DNA from 2 places in the Gottfriedia acidiceleris genome. Region 2 is predicted to be linked to the other one. Evidence: a T-box and tRNA genes for the amino acid it is inferred to sense, from the RefSeq annotation. Region 2 holds a T-box; the other holds one or more tRNA genes.
The links. The T-box of region 2 lies ahead of MY490_RS12910 (glycine--tRNA ligase). A T-box ahead of a tRNA ligase gene usually reads a tRNA of that ligase, here a tRNA-Gly.
Positions count from the first base shown of each region.

Region 1: it has a tRNA-Gly gene. The T-box ahead of MY490_RS12910 (glycine--tRNA ligase) is inferred to sense a tRNA for this amino acid. The anticodon was not compared.

Region 1 is NZ_CP096034.1:1,066,129-1,077,013, reverse strand. Features, by position in the region: gene MY490_RS05085 (electron transfer flavoprotein subunit beta/FixA family protein) at 1-332, opposite strand, end outside; gene lonB (ATP-dependent protease LonB) at 698-2,395, opposite strand; gene clpX (ATP-dependent protease ATP-binding subunit ClpX) at 2,584-3,855, opposite strand; gene tig (trigger factor) at 4,210-5,490, opposite strand; gene MY490_RS05065 (hypothetical protein) at 5,964-6,947, opposite strand; gene MY490_RS05060 (DUF4240 domain-containing protein) at 7,065-7,622, opposite strand; tRNA gene MY490_RS05055 (tRNA-Arg) at 7,834-7,907, opposite strand; tRNA gene MY490_RS05050 (tRNA-Gly) at 7,911-7,984, opposite strand; gene MY490_RS05045 (metallophosphoesterase family protein) at 8,218-8,721, opposite strand; gene MY490_RS05040 (XTP/dITP diphosphatase) at 8,721-9,341, opposite strand; gene rph (ribonuclease PH) at 9,366-10,106, opposite strand; gene MY490_RS05030 (GerMN domain-containing protein) at 10,294-10,885, opposite strand, start outside.
Region 2 is NZ_CP096034.1:2,705,525-2,716,409, forward strand. Features, by position in the region: gene MY490_RS12905 (Bax inhibitor-1/YccA family protein) at 1-636, opposite strand, end outside; gene MY490_RS12910 (glycine--tRNA ligase) at 764-2,149, opposite strand; T-box leader at 2,230-2,409, opposite strand; gene MY490_RS12915 (hypothetical protein) at 2,620-3,048, shown strand; gene MY490_RS12920 (ABC transporter ATP-binding protein) at 3,310-4,017, opposite strand; gene MY490_RS12925 (ABC transporter ATP-binding protein) at 4,036-4,806, opposite strand; gene MY490_RS12930 (ABC transporter permease subunit) at 4,823-6,091, opposite strand; gene MY490_RS12935 (branched-chain amino acid ABC transporter permease) at 6,101-7,084, opposite strand; gene MY490_RS12940 (branched-chain amino acid ABC transporter substrate-binding protein) at 7,226-8,407, opposite strand; gene parC (DNA topoisomerase IV subunit A) at 8,712-10,885, opposite strand, start outside.

The DNA.
Region 1 (10,885 bases), 1.6 Mb from region 2:
ATAATATCAAATTCACGTTCTTTAATAACTGCAGCAAGAATTTTTGCAGTAATGTATTCATCAAGTTCAAAATCTTCGCTCTCCACAATTACTGCATTATCCGCTCCCATAGCTAGTGCTGTACGCAGTGCACTTTCTGAGCGTTCTGTTCCTACTGTGATAACGGTTACAATTCCACCATGTTCATCCCGCAGTTTAATCGCTTCTTCAATTGCATATTCATCATAAGGATTGATAATGAAGTTTACTCCCTCTTCACTAACAACATTGTTCTGAATCACAATTTTCTCTTCCGTATCAAAAGTCTGCTTCACTAAAACTAAAATGTTCATATTCCCATCCCCTATTCTTTTTAATTCCAAACGTAAATTTTTTATTTACACGTCCCCACAATCAATACTCTCCCAAAAGGTAAATACTAAATGCTCTATATTCCTAAATTCTTTTTATTACCACTTGCTGAAAAAAAATTAGATGGAATATTCTGAATAATAGGCTACTAATTAGATAATAAATTTAAATAATTGTTTTTCAAAGTTCATAATCTAAAAGGTACGTTAAATAAAATTTAATCTATTTTGGACTTTAGTAAACAACAAAGGAGCAACGACTATAGTCGTTGCTCCTTTGTTGTTTACTAAACTAAATATTAATATTGATGCCTTTTGCAACTTTACTAACAAACACTTATTTTTATCTACATAGATTGCGATTGATTCTCTTCAAACAATGTTAATTGCTGGAAATCAGTTTTTGTTTCAGCTGGTAGTTCAAATTTCCAATTATCTTTAAAGACTTCATGGAGAACTTTTTCTATGCGATCTACTGCTAATATTTCTACACCTTTATATTGATGTAATGTAGCTTGATCGTTCTCTTTCGGAACAATAATTTTTGTTGCTCCTGCTTTAACGGCTGCCTTTACTTTTTCTGGAACACCGCCAACTGGTTTTACATCACCTTGAATGCTCATTTCACCAGTCAGAGCAATTGTATTTAAAACTGGTACATTGTTAACAGCTGAAAAAATACCAACTACCATTGCAATCCCTGCAGATGGGCCGTCAATTAATGCGCCACTTGGAAAATTAATGTGAATCGTAAAGTCATCGATTGGTACACCAATTTTTCGTAAGATTGTCGTAACATTTTCTAAAGAGCCTTTTGCCATACTTTTTCTACGAATGGATTTAGCCTGATTACCTAAGCTTTCTTCCTCAACAATGCCAGTAATCGTAATTGAACCTTTACCGATTTCTTTTGCCTTCATTGCAATTACTTCAATCGGTAGTAACGCACCAATATTTGCTCCATAAACAGCTAAACCGTTCACCAATCCAACTGTTGGCGCTTCTGGAATTTTGTTAACAAGTCTTGGTGATAAACGACTTACAGAAACAACCCACCCAATATCATCTTCTATTAATTCTTTTCGTCCAGAAGTTAAAACCATCCCGCCCGCTAACTGAATTAAGTTAATCGCTTCACGACCATTTTTTGCATATGTACCTACTAATTCTAAGGCTTTTTCTGAGAGGCTTATTTCAATTTTTTCAGCAGATCGTTTAGCTACTGCCTGAATTTCATCCTGTTCTAATTCTCTGAAAAATATTTCTAAACAACGTGAACGAATTGCCGGTGGGATATCTTCTGGAGATCTTGTTGTTGCACCAACTAATCTAAAATCTGCTGGTAAACCGTGTTTAAAAATTTCATGAATATGTGCTGGTATAGAAGGATTTTCTTCTTGGTAATAAGCACTCTCAAATTTTACTTTACGGTCTTCAAGTACCTTCAGCATTTTATTCATTTGAATTGGATGAAGCTCGCCAATTTCATCAATAAATAAAATCCCTCCATGTGCATCGGTTACTGCCCCTTTTTTAGGTTGAGGAACACCTGCTTGCCCCATCGCACCTGCACCTTGATAGATAGGATCGTGTACAGAACCAATTAAAGGATCTGCAATTCCTCTTTCATCAAATCGAGCAGTTGTAGCGTCTAATTCTATAAATACTGCATCTTGTTTAAAAGGTGTATTCGGGCTCTTTTTCGCTTCTTCTAATACAAGTCTAGCCGCTGCCGTTTTTCCGACACCAGGCGGCCCATAAATGATTACATGTTGAGGATTAGCACTGCACAGTGAGGCTTTTAACGCTTTGATTCCATCCTCTTGGCCAACTATATCATCAAAAGTAGTTGGTCTAACTCTCTCTGCTAACGGAACAGTTAAAGAGATTGACTTTAATTTACGTAACTGCTCCATTTCTTTTTTAGATTCCCTGTCAATCGAAACTTTAGTTGTTCGTTGACCCTTTAATAAATGAATAAAATACAATGCAACGATTGTACCTAATGCTAATTGAGCTAATAATATAATAGTTGTTAAACTCATTCTTTACCCCTCCACTGAAGTAGAAATTAATTTTAGTATCGCCCTCTAAATGGAAGGATAAACCAAATTTAAAAAATTAAAGATAAGGTTTACTACGTAAAGTTTCTATGCATTTAAGAAAGATTTAAAAAAATCACTTAAAAAAGTCAAAATAAAAAACCAAATGCAAAATGCATTTGGTTCCTTAATTAAGCTAATTTATTTGCTTTTTTCTTTAACTCTAATTCAGTTCCATCTTCTAGTACAAGCTTAGGAGCTGCGCCAGTTTTAACAGTTTCTGCTGAGATAATACATTTTTGGATATCCTCACGTGAAGGTAATTCAAACATAATATCTAACATAATCCCTTCAATGATCGAACGTAGTCCACGAGCTCCAGTTTTACGCTCAATTGCTTTTTTAGCAATTTCAATTAATGCGTTATCCTCAAACTCAAGTTCAACTTGGTCAAGCTCTAGTAATTTTTGATATTGCTTAATTAAAGCATTTTTTGGTTTAGTTAAAATTTCAACTAACGATGCTTCATCAAGTTGCTCTAAATTAGCTAAAACTGGTAAACGACCGATGAACTCCGGAATTAAACCAAATCGTAATAAGTCTTCTGGTAATACATGGTTTAAGATTTCTTTTGAGTTTAAATCACTCTTTTCAGAATCACCACTGAAACCAATTACCTTTTTACCTAAACGGCGTTTGATAATTTGTTCGATCCCATCAAATGCTCCACCACAAATAAATAAAATATTTGTCGTATCAATTTGAATGAATTCTTGATGTGGATGCTTACGACCACCTTGAGGAGGTACGCTTGCGACTGTTCCTTCAAGAATTTTTAAAAGTGCTTGCTGAACACCTTCACCTGACACATCACGTGTAATTGAAGGGTTCTCAGACTTACGTGCAACTTTATCAATTTCATCGATATAAATAATACCTTTTTCAGCGCGTTCGACATCATAATCAGCTGCTTGGATTAATTTTAAAAGAATGTTTTCAACATCTTCCCCAACATATCCAGCTTCAGTTAATGAAGTTGCATCTGCAATCGCAAATGGTACATTTAAAATACGTGCTAAAGTTTGAGCTAATAATGTTTTACCACTACCAGTTGGCCCAATCATTGCAATATTACTTTTTGATAATTCAACCTCATCAATTTTGCTATTTGAATTAATACGTTTGTAGTGATTATATACAGCAACAGATAACGCTTTTTTCGCATTGTCCTGTCCAATAACGTATTCATCAAGAATTTCGCAAATTTCTTTCGGTTTCGGAACGTCTTTAAACTCTACTTCCTCTTCTTTTGCTAGCTCTTCTTGAACAATTTCAGTACAAAGCTCAATACACTCGTCACAAATATATACACCAGGTCCTGCAACTAATTTTCTAACCTGAGACTGTGACTTCCCACAGAACGAACATTTTAGCTGTCCTTTTTCTTCGTTAAATTTGAACATATGTTCACTCCCTCTTAAAATTTCTAAAAACACTCAATATGTATGTAATCGAAAAAAATATGTATCTTGTAGCTATATAATAGCATACAAAATAAACAAAGCAATTAATTACTACTCTAAAATTGTTTAAATTTTTAGAATATATATATTCTAATCTAAAGCTAATAATCCTTCTTTTGAAGAATTATTTTTAGTATAGCCACAATTATTTTTTAAAATCTGTATAACAGATTCTAACATATGTATATGCATATTTTAAAGGAAACAGTTCACTTTACCAAATATTTCATTATTTAAAAACAAGGCACGAAAAATCTCGCGCCTTGTTTAAGTCAATATATGTTTATTTAACGCTTATTTTTTTCTGCTATCTACTAATAATTCAACAGCTTTACGGATTTGAATATCATCACGTACAGCGTCAGTTCCACCTAGCATAGTTACTAATTGCTCAGAAGGAACGTTGTACATTGAAGATAAACGAGCTAATTCTTCGTTCATTTCTTCTTCAGTTGCATCGATTTTTTCAGCTTCGATGATCGCATCGATTGTTAAGTCGATTCTTACACGAGCTTCAGCATCTTGACGCATTTGAGCACGAAGATCTTCTTCTTTAGTACCAGTGAATTGGTAGTAAAGCTCTAAGTTTAATCCTTGTTGTGCAATACGTTGTTCAAAGTCTTTAACCATACGGTCAACTTGGCTTTCGAACATTACATCTGGGATTTCGATTTCAGCATTTTCAGCTGCTTTTTGAACTAAAGCATCACGTAAGCTACCTTCAGCTTGAGATTTTTTAGATTCAACTAAGTCATTTTTGATTTTAGCTTTAAGTTCTTCTAAAGTTTCTACTTCGTCGTTTACATCTTTAGCAAACTCGTCGTTTAACTCAGGAAGTTCTTTCGCTTTAATTTCATGAACAGTTACTTTGAAAGTAGCAGCTTTTCCTGCTAATTCAGCACTGTGGTATTCTTCTGGGAATGTTACATTAACATCCGTTTCTACACCAGATTTAGCTCCGATTAAAGCTTCTTCAAATCCAGGAATGAAAGAACCTGAACCGATTTCTAATGGGTAGTTTTCACCTTTTCCACCTTCGAAAGCTACGCCATCAACGAAACCTTCGAAATCAATTACAGCTGTATCACCGTTTTCAACAGTACCATCTTCTTTAACTACTAACTCAGCTTGACGCTCTTGTAATGTAGTTAATTCAGCTTGTACGTCTTCGTCAGTTACAGTTGCATCCATTTCTTCAACTTCTAAGCCTTTGTATTCGCCTAATTTTACTTCAGGTTTTACAGTAACTTTTGCTTTGAAGATTAAAGTTTTACCTTTTTCCATTTGCTCAACGTCAACTTCTGGACGATCAACTGGCTCAATACCAACCTCTACAACAGCTTTGCTGTAAGCTTCTGGTAAAATTACATCTAAAGCATCATTGTAAAGTGCTTCAATACCAAATTTTTGTTCGAAAATTGGGCGAGGTAATTTACCTTTACGGAATCCCGGTACATTGATAGTTTTAACAACTTTTTTGAAAGCTGCATCTAAACCTTTATCTACTTCAGAAGCTTCGACTTCTACAGTTAATAGACCAACGTTAGCTTCTAATTTTTCCCATTTAGCAGTCATTGTTAGTTCCCTCCAAAATTATCTAAAAAAATATATGTGTTTACGTATTTTCGTACTATACATGCCTGTCCATTTTAATAAAGAAAATGCATGTATAATTAAGTAAATAGTCGTTACAACCATTCTATTATAACACATTCCTTTTTTGTTTCAATATTTCCTATTTTTATAAGAAGAAAATATTAAGGTTTTTTAATTTTGAATTTTAAATCAGTTTAGTTCCTTTGAAAAGTAGAACGACGACTTCCATTCCCTATTGCTCGCTTTCCGCAAGGCATGACCTAAGACCCTCATCGCATTCGCTCGAATTGGAAATCGGTTTTCTCTCCACTTCCAACATTTTCAAATTCCTTTTATTTACATAAAAAAACATAGAAGCCCAAATGGAACATCTATGTTTTTTCAACTATTTCATTTTAAATTAAATTATTGTATAGAAAAGTTCTGCAAACATGATTTTATACTGATTGCTTTCATTTTATATTAAAGTATCCTTCATCTTCAAAACGTTTTACTAAAGCAATTGCACTTTTTACAGGAAAATATTCTACATTAAATAAGTCTTTCAATTCCTCTTCATCTACACTACGATCAAAAAATTGTTGCCCGATGCAATAAAAACAAGCTGCCCATATATTTATATCCGCTGGTATTGGAATAAACGGGAAGTAAATTGTTATAAAGTGTTGGAAGTGTGTTTTTACGATTTCGAAAGCAGAAGGGTCTTCACTTTCTAATACGTCACTTAATTTTTTTAATATAGCATCTACAAAGATTTTATGTTCATCGACTGAAACCGATGTATTCCAAATCATCCTTTGGTTTACTTTGTTAAGTTCAAAATCTTTATCGATTGATTGTTCTTGTAAAATAAACAAAATAAAACTTTGAATTAACGGATTTGCTTTGGTGCTTTTTAATATTTCGCTAATTTGATCAATAACAAGATTACAATCTAAACTTCTTAATTCATTAATTAATTCAAGTTGCTTATCAATCGACTCAGAATTTTCAACGATCATATGTAAATTAAGAACTTCACCCTTAATGCCTTCACGATCTGAAACTACTTTCTTTGATAATGAGAGCATCGCTTGAAACTTATCCATCTGATTTTCATCAATTCGTTTTTGAGTGAGTAATTTTTTTATATTTTTTTGTAATTCTTCATATTCTTTTAACTGAAATAAAATGCTTATGTATACTTCAATTGCTTCATCACTCTCAAATGGGCCGAAAACTAAATCCTCACATCTTTCCTTAGCTTCCCTAGCCCGATTTCCTTCTAATAAACAAGCGACTGCAGCAAGCTCTGTTTGTGAATTATGCTCATTCATATCTTTTAATTGATCACATAACATTAAAGCTTTACTAAAATTTTTTTCCTCTAATGCTTTTTTACCTAAATTTATTATCCGATCCTTCAGTTTAGGAAAAAAGACAATATTGTCTTCCATGTTACTCTCCCCTAACATTTGTTATTTCCTGCACAAACTAGTTATGAAAAAGTGTATCATGAATTATAATTATTTAAAATATTAAAGATACGTGTATGGATGAATCTGTTTTTAGCTTTAATACCCTAACGGTTTATTACCAAATCTTTTCCATAGCTTTGGAAACTTAGTTTTTAGTTCGTCTTTTGATTTCCAATCAATCGTCAATTGTTGTTCAGGATAATCATAGCCTTTACTTTCAATTAGGGAGTTGAACTCATTCCACAATTGATCATTCCAATCATTATCGCCTTTACGCTTGATTGTATATGCTTGTAAAGCTAGATCTAACATATCTTCTAATTCTGGCGTAAGTCCTTCTTCTTCATAAATAGGAAAGATGTATTCAGCTAAATAATCTGGGTCAATTAACGTTTTCTTGTAAACTTGTTCTCCTTGTCCGATTAACCAAGCTCTAAAATGTGTAAATGAATCCTCAGAACAGCCATCCATGATGAGCCATGCGGCTCCTAAAAGATTTGCGGTATACGCTTTGGAAAAATAAGTTTCAAAATGAATTTCAAAACTAGCTATCTCTTCCTCTGATTGTTTAGCTAAATGATTTATTACCCATTCATACGGTTCTTCAACAATATGCATTTTGGATATTAAGCTCCAAAATTCTTTTTCATTCATTTATATCACTCCACTCTTATATTTATACTAGAATAACATATCTAGTATAAATTTCATGATGATCTAGACTTCTATTAATTGATATGAATTTACTCTAATTTATATAGTAAACTTAATTCATCATTTTATTTCTAAAGTTCTTCAATTAAAAGTAGTTGAAACACAAAAAAAGACACTTATTTTACATTTCGTAAAACAAGTGTCTTTTGGACGTCCTGAGAGGGATTCGAACCCCCGACCGACGGCTTAGAAGGCCGTTGCTCTATCCTGCTGAGCTACCAGGACATATGGAGCGGGTGATGGGAATCGAACCCACGACCGAAGCTTGGAAGGCTTCTATTTTACCATTAAACTACACCCGCATATTTTTTATTTCTTTTTTATTTCTTCGCGACATCACCCTGTCGACATAATTTAGTATAGTCGTTATACAAATTAAAGTCAACACTTTTTTAAAACTTTTTTCCAAAATAAAGGAAAAAAGTTTAAAGCTGTATAATTACCTTAGTTTATTAGGGGTTTCCAGCTTTTAGTACTCCGAATTTTGTTTTAGATAAGGTTAGTAACGTATATGCTACTAACCTCCATTAAATCATTATAATTCAAATGAAGTAGTAGTAAGCACCGTTCCATCTGTATTATAAAAAGTAACATTAGCTTTCATATCATTTGTTTCAAGAATAGCATAAGTCTTTTCTTTTCGCATTCTCGGTAATAAAATGCTGCCAGGGTTAATAAAAAGCAAACCATCAATTACTTCGGCTCCTAATACATGCGAGTGACCGAAGCAAGCAATTGTTGCTCCAACTTCTTTACAACGATAATACAGCTTTTGTAATGACTGTTTTATTCCATGTAAATGACCATGTGTTGCATAGATTGTGAATTCATTCCCTCGGTGAATAAATTCTTCAGGGAATTCTCCCCTAAAATCACAATTTCCTCTTACAACATTAAAACCCCTTAGTTCCTTAGCATTTACTTCTAATTCCGAATCTCCACAGTGTATCATTAAATCTACACTGTCACGATATCGGTCGGCGATTTCTTGCAATGGTTTTGTCAATCCATGGCTATCACTTACAATTAGTACTTTCATTAATTTGATCCTCTAAATAAAAAATCTTTATCTTCTTTTTTTATAACAGTCATTAATGATTTAATGGCATTTGCGCGATGACTTAAGCCACCTTTTTCATCTGTTGTTAATTCAGCCATTGTTTTATCTAATTCTGGCAAAAAGAATATTGGATCATAGCCAAAACCGTTTGTTCCCCTTTTTTCATTGGCAATATACCCTTCAACTGTACCATAAACAGTGATTGTTTCTTTACCTGGAACCGCTAAAGCTAAAGCACAATAAAATCGTGCTGTTCTTTTACCAGGAAAAACACCTTCTAGTTCACTTAATACTTTCTGTAAATTATCTTCGTCACTTTTATGTAATCCAGCATATCGAGCAGAATAAACGCCTGGTCTACCTTCAAGTGCATCCACTATTAAACCAGAGTCATCTGCAATGACTGGCGTATTTAACTCACTTGCTAAATACTCAGCTTTTAAAACCGCATTTTCTTCAAATGTAGTTCCTGTTTCTTCAATTTCTTTAATTTCAGGAAAGTCTTTTAAAGACTTAACTTGAAATCCCATCGGGTTAAAAAGTGCTTCAAAATCCTTCACTTTGCCTTGATTATTTGTCGCAATAATGATTGTTTCCATCCTTAAAGCCTCTCCTCGAAATGATTATTGAAATTTAATACCCTCTTGTAATAACACTTCTTTTTGTTTTTCAATTAGAGATTTAATTCCTAATTCACCTAAAGATAGTAACTCATTTAATTCTTCTCTTGAAAATGTTGCTTCTTCACCAGTTCCTTGAAGTTCAACAAACTGTCCTTTTCCAGTCATAATAATATTCATATCAACACTTGCAGCCGAATCTTCTACATAATATAAATCTAGTACTGGTCCAAGGTCTTCTAAAATACCAACCGAAGTAGCTGCTAAATAATCTTTTACAGGATACGATTTCAATTTATCCATTTTAATTAATTTATCAAAAGCAAGCATCATTGCAACAAATGCACCAGTAATTGAAGTAGTTCGTGTTCCTCCATCTGCTTGAATTACATCACAATCGATCCAAATTGTCTTTTCACCAAGTGCTTCTAAATCAACTACTGCTCTTAACGCTCTTCCTATTAATCGTTGAATTTCCATTGTTCGACCAGTAACTTTACCTTTAGATGATTCACGTATTGTACGCTCTTGTGTAGCCCTAGGTAACATTGAATATTCAGCTGAAATCCAACCTTTTCCACTATTTCTCAAAAATGGTGGTACACGGTCCTCAACTGTTGCATTACAAATTACCTTCGTATCACCAATACTGATCAGCACTGAACCTTCTGCATGCTTTGTATAGTGAGTAATAATCTCAATAGGTCTAAGTTCATTATTTAATCTTCCATCTGTTCTTGTCATGATTGTTCCTCCTACAAAATCTTCCAAATACTAGTATAGACAAAAATGTGATTTCATTTCTACTTATTAAGTGTAATTTAAAGATAAAATTAAAAACCTTGTACAAAAATCATTACAATTTTTGTACAAGGTTACTAATTAAACCATTTTATTAAAAGGCATTTATTGTTTTTTCCTAACTAGCGGCTTACAATTTTTTCGTATTAACATCCTTAGGTCTTGAAACAGGTTGGCTTAAAGGCTTGCCTTGTTGGTCTAGCGCAGTTAATTTACCATTGATTTGAATTTCAATGGACTTGACACCTTTTTGCTCAGTTAAAGAAAGTACAAGTGGCTGTAATACATCATTATTGATCATATTTTTTGCAATATTCCCATAGATACCATCGTTAAAATTAAGTACTAGCTTACCGCCTTTGAAAACAGGTTGACTAACTAGTTTCGTATCAGTCCCAAAATCGGATACTAAATTTGAATATTCAGATGGACCTTTTACAAGTTCCTTTACGATTGCTGAATATGAATCTTTCTCTGCATTCGAAATCCTAGTCGTTACAGGTACATAATAAGTGTCTCCCATTTCCCCTTGAGAAACATAATATAGCGTAACAGGTCTGGAGTTCATGATATCTACAATGTCACCTTTATCAAAGTTAATTCCATCATCTCTTGTTAACCCATCACCAATCTGCGCTTTATTTACTGGCATCGATGCAAGCTCTTTTCCGTTTACTCGAATTTTTACCTTTGTAACATTATCAAATTGAGTTAACGTCCAA
Region 2 (10,885 bases):
GAACTCTTTTGGTGCACCTTGTCTAACACTTGTCGTAATTAGATCAAAATCCAAGAATAGATTTAATGAAGCAATAACAAGTATCGCTAAACTAACAAATATTCCTATTGGACCAGATTGATGGATATATGGAATTGGAACATGGAAAAGTTGAAGGACCATCGTTAGTAAATAAAAGATAAACACTCCGATTGTTAAACCGAAAACAATTGATCTAAAACGGTGCGTTACTTTAACAAGTCCAGTAGCATAACAAATTAATGTTCCTGCTATAATGGCAATTGTTAATAGAACCGCTTGAAGGACAATCATTCCATATGTTGCTTCGTAAACTGCTGAAATATTACCGATTAGAATCCCTTCAACTGCTGCATAAATAGGTGTAGTAATCGGCGCAATTCTAGGAGAAAAAGATGTTACTAACCCAATAATGAATGCAACGATTAAACATCCAATAAACACTTTAGAATTAAGTGTTCCTGTAGCTGTTAGATAAAATGAGTATCCTGCTGTTGCGATTAGTAAGATTAATGCAATCATTGTTTTACCAATTGTCCCACCAATCGTCATCGCTTTAGCAGCATGCCTTGATTTGGTTAATCGATCAGAATTTAAGATAGGATTTGAACTCCTCATTTAAACTCCTCCTTTATTTTATACTTTTATTTTACCATTTTTAGTAAATTTCTTAAACTTTAAACAAGCTTTAGTAAAATATATGAAAAAAGATGTCCAAAAGGACACCTTATTTTAAAAAACTAAATTAAAATTTAATTTTATTAGCTAAAAATGATTGTAATTCACTTATTGCCACACGAGTTTGCTCCATAGTATCACGGTCACGAACAGTTACTTTTCCATCTTCAATTGATTCGAAGTCGTACGTAATACAGAAAGGAGTACCGATTTCATCTTGACGTCTATAACGTTTACCAATTGAACCAGTTTCATCAAAATCAACATTGAAATCTTCTGCTAATGAAGCAAATACTTCTTGTGCATTTTCTGATAATTTTTTTGATAATGGTAAAATCGCTGCCTTATATGGTGCTAATGCAGGATGTAGACGCATTACTGTACGAGATGTACCATCTTCTAATGCCTCTTCTTCATAAGCATCAATTAAAAATGCTAATGTAACACGGTCTGCACCTAATGATGGCTCGATACAATATGGAACGTATTTTTCATTTGTAATTGGATCATGATAGGTGAAATCTTCTGTTGAATATTCCATATGTTGTTTTAAATCATAATCTGTACGAGACGCAATGCCCCATAATTCGCCCCAACCAAATGGGAATTTATATTCAAAGTCAGTTGTCGCGTTACTATAGTGTGATAATTCATCCGCACTATGCTCACGTAAACGAAGATTTTCTTCTTTCATACCTAAAGCTAAAAGCCATTTATTAGCAGTTTCTTTCCAATAAGAATACCACTCTAACTCTTCACCTGGTTTACAGAAGAATTCAAGCTCCATTTGTTCAAATTCACGAGTACGGAACGTGAAATTTCCTGGTGTAATTTCGTTACGGAAGCTTTTACCAATTTGAGCAATACCAAATGGTACTTTCTTTCTCATTGTACGTTGAACATTTTTGAAGTTTACAAAAATACCTTGTGCTGTTTCTGGACGTAAGAAAATTTCATTCGTACTCGACTCAGTAACACCTTGGAATGTTTTAAACATTAGGTTAAATTGACGAATATCTGTAAAATCATGGCTACCACAATCAGGACAAGCAATTTTATGTTCCTCAATCAATTTAGCCATTTCTGAAAATGGAAGACCATCAACGATAATTTCCATCCCTTTTTCTTCAAGTGCATTTTCGATTAATTTATCTGCACGATGACGAGCTTTACAATTTTTGCAATCAATCATTGGATCATTAAAGTTACCAATATGACCTGAAGCTTCCCATGTACGTGGATTCATTAAGATTGCAGCATCTAGTCCAACATTATATGGACTTTGTTGAACAAACTTTTTCCACCAAGCTTTTTTCACATTGTTTTTTAATTCAACACCTAGTGGACCATAATCCCACGTATTTGCTAAACCACCGTAAATTTCAGATCCTGGAAATACAAATCCTCTGTGTTTAGCATGACTTACTACGACATCCATCGATTTTTCTGACATTTCATTTACCTCCAATTTTCAATTGTTTTTTGAAAATGCAAGAATGAAATAAAAAAGCTCTCATCCTTAGGCATTTTCTGCCTAGGGACGAGAGCTGTATACGCACCCGCGGTTCCACCCTAGTTGACAATTAAAAAAATTGTCCACTTTAAAAATTAACTCAGGAATGCCTTTCGCTAAAGGTTTTGATTGAGCTCACACCATCCTCAATTCGCTAGACAAAATAATCTTTAGGTACTTCTTTCCGTCAACGTTATATGTAATAAATAATATGTTGTTATTTTAACAAAGTGACAATGATTAAGTCAAATATTATTATGAACAATTTTAATAAAAAAATACCGTGAAATTTTTGAATATTTTTGGAAAGCTAACATGTAAAGATAAAACCTTTACAGTATGAGCATTACTTGGTATGATAGAAAAGTTGTTTTATTTATATACTATACTATCAGAAGGGAGTGCTAGTTTTGAGTAGCAGCATTTTTTTAAAGAAAAAGAAACGTTCAGCAGTATTGCTTGATAAACATCATTCCATTCGTTTATTAAAGACAAACAAAAAGCGAATCGTAAACAAAAGAAACAATAAAATAAAAGGGTTCGAACAATTACTTGTTAAAGAATTAAACGAGGAAATGATTTCAACTTCAAACAGTACGGTAAATGAAATTTCTGAAAATGTAAATACAGTAGTGATCGAAGGACTTCCAGTAACATTTCTTCTAAAGCTTGGAAAAGAGTTTTTCTCAGATTTAGAAGCAGTGAAGTACTATTATAATAGTAAACATGAAGATTTTTACAAGAATCGTAGTTTACTAGAGGAATCACTTCAATCTTCAATTAACAATGCGTCAAGTGAAGAACAATTAAAAGTTTCGGAATTTATTTCTAATAAATAATAATTATTAATGAGGGAATCCATATGGGGTTCCCTCTTTTATTTTCGATGAGAAAATCATATATAGACCGACTGAACTGCAAATAAACCTTAGAGAGTTCTGCCAAATATCTTTAAAAAAGTCTGAAAAATAGACTTGAAATGATTAGTGCCTCCTAGATCCCCCCCTCTCTGTATACCACACTCGTTCACATCAAAAAAAGGATGATCACATGTCAGTTGACCCGACTCATGATACATCCCCTTTTCGTTTACAGATTCATTAAGCTAAATAAGCTTTTTTCACTTCTTCATTATTCATTAATGTCTTACCTTCACCAACCATTTGGATCTCACCAGTTTGAATTACATACCCGCGGTGAGCAATTTGTAATGCTTGGTATGCGTTTTGTTCGACTAATAAGATTGTCATTCCTTGTTTGTTTAGTTGCTCAATAATTTCAAATATTTGTTCAACGATAATTGGAGCAAGACCCATAGATGGTTCATCTAGCATTAGCAATGATGGTCCCATCATCAGTCCTCTACCAATTGCTAGCATTTGTTGTTCTCCTCCACTCATCGTACCGCCTTTTTGGCTTAAACGCTCTTTCAGTCTTGGAAAATAATCAAATACCATTTCCATGCGTGCAGCGATTAGTTTTTTATCTTTAACGGAGAAAGCACCCATCTCTAAATTTTCTTTTACACTTAATTTAGAAAAAATTCTTCTTCCTTCTGGTACATGTGCGATTCCTTTTAAGGCAATTTCATGAGATTGTAGCTTTATAATTTCTTCACCTTTATAAATGAGCGTTCCAGATTTTGGTTTAACTTGGCCACAAATCGTTTTTAGAGTAGTAGATTTTCCAGCACCGTTACTTCCAATTAACGTTACAATTTCACCTTCATTTACTTCAATGTTAATATTTTTCAGTGCTTGAATACCACCGTAAAAAGAGTTAATATCTTTTAATTGTAATAGCGTCATCTTTTCGTACTCCTTTCACTATGCAGTAGTCACTGCACTTTTTCCTAAATATGCTTCAATTACTTTTTGATTATTTCTAATTTCAAGAGGTTTTCCTTCTGCAATTTTTTCGCCATGATCAAGGACAAATAAATACTCGGATATTTCCATAACAAGCTTCATATCATGCTCGATTAAGACGATTGTTAAGTTAAGGTCATCTCTCATTTGATAGATTAAATTAGTCAATTCTTTCGTTTCTTTCGGATTCATCCCTGCAGCTGGCTCATCTAAAAGTAAGATTCTTGGTTGAGATGCTAATGCACGCGCGATTTCAAGTCGTCTTTGTGCACCGTATGATAGACTCGATGCTTCCTCATTATAAACCTCAGCCAATCCGACGTATTCTAACCATTTATATGCCTCTTTCATCGCCGATTGTTCTGCTTTTTTAAATTTAGGTAAATGGAAGATTGTTGAAAAAACACCATACTTTAAATGCTGATGCATTCCTACCATGACATTTTCTAATGCTGTCATACTATTAAATAAACGAATATTTTGGAATGTACGCGCGATCCCTTTTTTATTAACAGTATGTGGCTTTAGCCCTACTAAACTCTCATTTCCTAGCAAAATTTCACCACTACTAGGAGTGTACACACCTGTAATCATATTAAAAAATGTTGTTTTTCCAGCTCCATTTGGTCCAATTACCGCTGTAATTGAGCCTTCTTTAATTTCAATATTTACATTATTTACAGCAGTTAAACCGCCAAAGCTTTTCGTTAAATTCGTTGTTTTTAACATTTGATAACCTCCCCTCTTAAAATGAAACTGTGCGTGTTTTTTCTTCGACGACAGTTTGATCTACGACGTCTTCTTTTGGAACAACCTTATTTTTGGCAGGCAATAATCCTTTTGGCCTAAAAATTGCTGCAAGTACTAAAATAAGTCCGAAAATCATACGTTGCATTTTAGAAGGCGATAGAGCCGGTGGTAAATTAATAACTCCATCTAATGTTAATTGGTTTAAATAGTTTGTTACCTCTGTTAATACTTGTAAATTTAAGATTGTTACAAGTGTAGCTCCAAGGATAACACCTGGAACACTACCCATTCCGCCTAAAATAACCATTACCAAGATCGTAATAGACTCAAGTAATGTAAAGCTTGTTGGGTCAATAAACATTTGCTTAGCAGAGAATACTACTCCCATCATACCTGAGAAAGAAGCACCGATTGCAAATGCTATTAATTTCGTACGTACTAAGTGAATACCTGAAGCTTGTGCAGCGATTTCATTCTCACGTACCGCCTTCCAAGAACGTCCAAGCTTCGAATCTTGTAATCTAGTAACAGCTAAAATGACGATTGCTAAAACAACTAACACGACATAATAAAATTGTCCTGAATTATCAATCTCTAAACCAAAAATAGTAGGAGCAGGAATCGAAGAAATACCTTGTGCCCCTCCAGTAATATTTACTGGTTTATCTAAGTTATTAAATACAATTCGAATAATTTCTCCAAATCCTAGTGTTACAATTGCTAAATAATCACCTTTTACACGAAGTACTGGAATACCTAATAATACACCTGCAATTGCAGCGATAATTCCACCGATTATAATAAATACCCAGAATGAGTTTCCTGAAAACGGAAGGAAATCAAAATGTAAGAAATTCGTAACTTGTTTAGTTGAGAAAATTGCATAAGTATATGAACCGATTGCAAAGAAGGCAACGAATCCTAAATCTAATAGACCCGCTAAACCAACTACTACATTTAATCCAAGTGCCATTGCAACATAGATTCCAACTAAAGTCGCTACACCCATATATGATTCAAATGCTGTACCTTGTGATGCAACATAAGGCATAATCACCGTTAAAACTAGGATTCCAATGCTCCATTTTAATTTGACTGGAAAATTAGTTTTATATAATAAGTAAAGTGAGAACAAGATTAATAGAAATGCCGTTACGGATTCTTGCAAAAAGTATAATCCTAATGATGTAACAACGAGATAAGCACCTAAGAAAATACCTTGTAGTTTATTTGATTGTTTTAACCCATTTAATAAGCTCTTCATCTAATTCACCTACACTTTCTCAGCTACAGGTTTACCTAATAAACCTTCTGGCTTGAATATTAGAACTAGAATTAAAATTCCAAATGCAACAACATCTTTATATTCTGATGGGAAAATACCATGTGTTAAAGTTGATAAATTTGTTGCTGCAAACACTTCGATGACACCGATCAATAAACCGCCAAACATTGCACCACGAATATTTCCGATTCCACCTAATACTGCAGCTGTAAATGCTTTTAGGCCTAAAATAAAACCGATATATGGGTCAATTGTGCTGTACTGTAATGCAAATAATACGCCAGTTGCACCACCTAATCCAGAACCTAAAAAGAATGTTAAAGAGATGACTTTGTTAACGTTTACTGACATTAATGATGCAGTTTCACGATCCTGTGCAACTGCACGCATTGCTGTACCCCATTTTGTTTTATTGATGAAGTAATCTAATGAAATCATCATTACAACTGCAACGACTAAAATAATGATTGATGCTGATTTAATTTGTGCATTTCCAAATGAAGAAAGAATTGAGCTAGTTTTAATTTGGTGTTGTCCAGAAAATAGTGATGGGCCAGTAATAATGTAATTTCCTTCTTTTAATTCAGCAATAAAACGTACAATATCTTGTAGTAAAAATGAAATACCGATTGCTGTAATTAATGTAATTAACTTTGGTGCTTTTCGCAATGGACGATACGCAACTCTTTCAATCCCCATTCCTAGGAAACCAGTTGCTAATGAAGCTACTATTAAAACAATTGCTAACACGATAATTGCAGGTAAACTACTTAATAAACCTAAACCAGTAAATGTAATTAATACAGCAGTACCAATAAACGCACCTACCATAAATATTTCTCCATGTGCAAAATTGATTAGTTCCAATATCCCATAAACCATCGTGTAACCGAGTGCTACAATTGCATATACTGCTCCTAAAACAAGACCGTCTATTAGAACTTGAGGTAGTGTTTGAATTACTTCATTCATGTATAAGACCTCCTATAAATAATGTAGTATATTTACTATTAACTTCCAAAATTTTACAATTTTTTCATCTTATTGAGAGAAAAAGAGTATCACATTTTACAGGATACTCTTTTCTTTAAGACTGGTAGAGTTTGTTTCTAATTATGGTTTAGTAACTTCGCCTTCTTGAGTACCAGGGTATTTAGCTTCTTTAAACGTATAAATAAATACTTTCGCGTATTTGTTGTCCCCTTTATCGTCGAAGCCCACCTTCGTTACTACACCATCATAATCTTGAATTGCACGTACTGCTTTTTCAACTTGTTCACGTGTTGGCGTTTTTCCTTTATTATCGTTGATCGCATTTTTTAATCCTTCTAATAAAACGCCAGCAGAATCATAACCGTAAGATGAGAACGATTCAATGTTTTTATTAAATTTAGCTTTATACGCGTCAGCAAAAGCTTTACCTTTATCAGTTTTTAACGTATCACCAGCTACTGAAGTATAGTAGAAGTTTTTAACAGCATCTCCAGCAATATCAACTAAACCTGAAGAGTCCATTCCATCTCCACCCATGAATGGGATGTTTAATCCTTTTTCACGAGCTTGTTTTAATAAAATTCCACCTTCAGCATAAAGTCCACCGAAGAATACTAAATCAGGCTTTTTCGCAATTGCGTTGTTTAGTACTCCGTTAAAGTCTTTATCTCCGATTGAGATCCCTTCTTCACCTAAAATTTTAGCGCCTAATTTCTCAGCAGCAGCTTTGAATTCATTAGCTAAACCAGTTCCGTAAGGTGTTTTATCTTGAATGATAAAAATATTTTTTGCTTTTAAAGTATTAACAGCGAAATTTGCACCTGCAGGACCTTGGAAGTCATCACGAGCACAAATTCGGTTAACGACTCCTAATCCACGATCAGTTACTTCATTTGCAGTATTTGAAGGAGATACCATTACAATATGGTCTTTCTCATACTTTACAGAAGAAGGAATTGCTACACCAGAGTTTAAGTGTCCTACAACACCAAGGATTTTATTGTCTGCAGCTAACTGCTCAGCATTTGCTACACCTTTTTTTGGATCCCCTTGGTCATCATAAGGTACAAGCTTTAAATCAAAGCCTAATTTTTTGAAAGCTGCTTTTTGATCCTCTAAAGCAAGCTGAGCTCCAAGTTTAATGGAATCACCTAAAATTGCATTATTACCAGATAATGGTGTATTTGTCGCAATTTTAATGACCTGGTTCCCATCCTTTGAACTATTACTACCACAGCCTGCTAAAATACCCGCAGTTAATGATACTGATGCTAAAATTGCAAATCCCTTCTTAAAAACCATATGTACGCCCCCTTAAAAACCTATTTTTTGAAAATTTAAAATTCTTAAGAAAATAGTAAGCTATATTTTTTCGTTAGACAAGTTCTTTCGATTCAAAATATTTCGACAATTATGTCGATTCGTTGTTATTTTAGGTAATTATTCCCATTAATAACCAATTTTCCTTATTTCAAAATATAAAATTAAAGGATTTTAATATAGTTTACTAGGTTAATCTTAAAAATATATTTTCCTAGTATCATTTTACATTTCCCGACAAATTCGACAAAAAAACCTATTCCAAAAAGCTTGGAATAGGCCTAATTTAACTATTTTCTTCTTTTTTATATCGAATGATCGTCTTTATTTCACCAGAATCATCTGTATCCATAACAAATGATCCATTACTAAATTGATCACTATTTCTTAAATCAGTTGGGTCAACCGTCTCAAATTGGCCAGATTTACTTAATAAAGCAAACATATCATTTTCATTTATTGCGTATACCCCAATTAACAAATGAGGATTATTTTTTAAATCTCGTATTACTTTAACACCTCGTGTACCTCTAGAACTTTGAGGGATCGTATCGAGTTTCATTTTTTTAATTGCCCCTCGATGTGTTGCACAGAATATTTCTTTCACTTCATTACTAATTGTGTCTGCAGAAACAACAAAATCATGATCCTTTAAGTTAATTCCTTTAACCCCACCAGCTCTTAAGCCTTGAATACTAATCTCATCAACATTAAATAACAATGTGTATCCTGAACTTGTAGCCAATAACACTTGATCAGTTTCTGAAGTGACACCAGCAAAAATTAAGGAATCATCAGACTTAATTGACATACCGACAAGTGGTTTAGAATATCGTTGTACTTTTAATTGTTGTATACTTGTACGTTTTACAACACCATTTTTAGTGACAAATAAAATGTAATCTTTATTTTCTTCAAAATTATTTACGACCGTAGCAGAAAGAATTGCTTCATCTCGTTCAATAGGAATAATATTAGCAACATGTTGCCCCATATCTTTCCATCTAATATCCTGCATTTCATGTATTGGTAAATATAAATAGTTACCTTTTGACGTAAATAATAGTAGTGTATCTGTCGTTGTACTTTCAATTTGATAAATTAAACGGTCGCCTTCTTTCATACCGTAATCTTTACCATTCGAAGCTGAATAAGATCTTGGACTTGTTCGTTTAACGTATCCTTCACTTGTAACGGTGACTATGACATCTTCTTGAGCGATTATATCTTCCCTAGAAATTTTAATTTCTTCGATCTCTTCTTGAATTGTTGAACGTCTGTCGTCTGCATATTTTAACTTAATTTTCTTTAAGTCTGTTTTGATAACTGACAATAATTTTGCTTCACTGTTTAAAATTGCTTCAAGCTGTTTGATCTTTTTATCTAATTCATCTGCTTCTTCTTGTAAAGCAGTAATATCAGTATTTGTTAAACGATATAACTGTAACATAACAATCGCTTCAGCTTGTTGTTCAGTAAACTCAAATTGAGCGATTAACTTATCTTTTGCATCGCGTTTATCATTTGCAGAACGGATTGTTGTAATCACTTCATCTAAAATCGATAAGGCCTTCATTAAACCTTCTACAACATGTTGGCGAGCTTTTGCTTTTCTTAAATCAAAATTTGAACGATTTGTAATGACTTCTTTTTGATGTTCAATATAAGCATCTAGAATTGCCGGTAATGACATCTGTTTTGGTGTACGATTATAAATCGCAACCATATTGAAGTTATACGGTATTTGAAGCTCAGTATTTTTATATAAATAATTTAAAATTGCTTCGTTATTTGCATCTTTTTTCAGTTCAATGACAATTCGTAGTCCTGTACGATCTGTTTCATCACGTACTTCCGTAATTCCATCAACTTTTCGATCAAGACGAACCTCGTCCATTTTCTTTACTAAATTCGCTTTATTCACTTCTGAAGGAATTTCTGTAATGATTAATGCCTGTTTTCCACCACGTAAATCCTCGGTATGGACACGGCTTCGAATAATGATTTTTCCTTTACCTGTTTCATAAGCTTTCTTAATGCCATCTACACCTTGAATGATCCCTCCAGTAGCAAAATCGGGACCATGGATTACGGTCATTAATTCATCTACTGTACAGTTTTTATTTTCAATGCGCATAATCGTCGCATCGATTACTTCTCCAAGGTGGTGCGAAGGTATTTCAGTTGCATATCCAGCAGAGATTCCTGTACTACCGTTAACTAATAAATTTGGGAACATTGATGGTAGAACAACTGGCTCCATACTCGTATCGTCAAAGTTCGGCACAAAATCTACTGTTTCTTTATCAATATCTCTCAATAGTTCACTTGCTATTGCTGATAATCTAGCTTCCGTATAACGCATAGCCGCTGGAGGGTCTCCATCAATACTACCGTTATTTCCATGCATCTGAATTAATACATTTCTTAATTTCCAATCTTGACTTAGTCGTACCATCG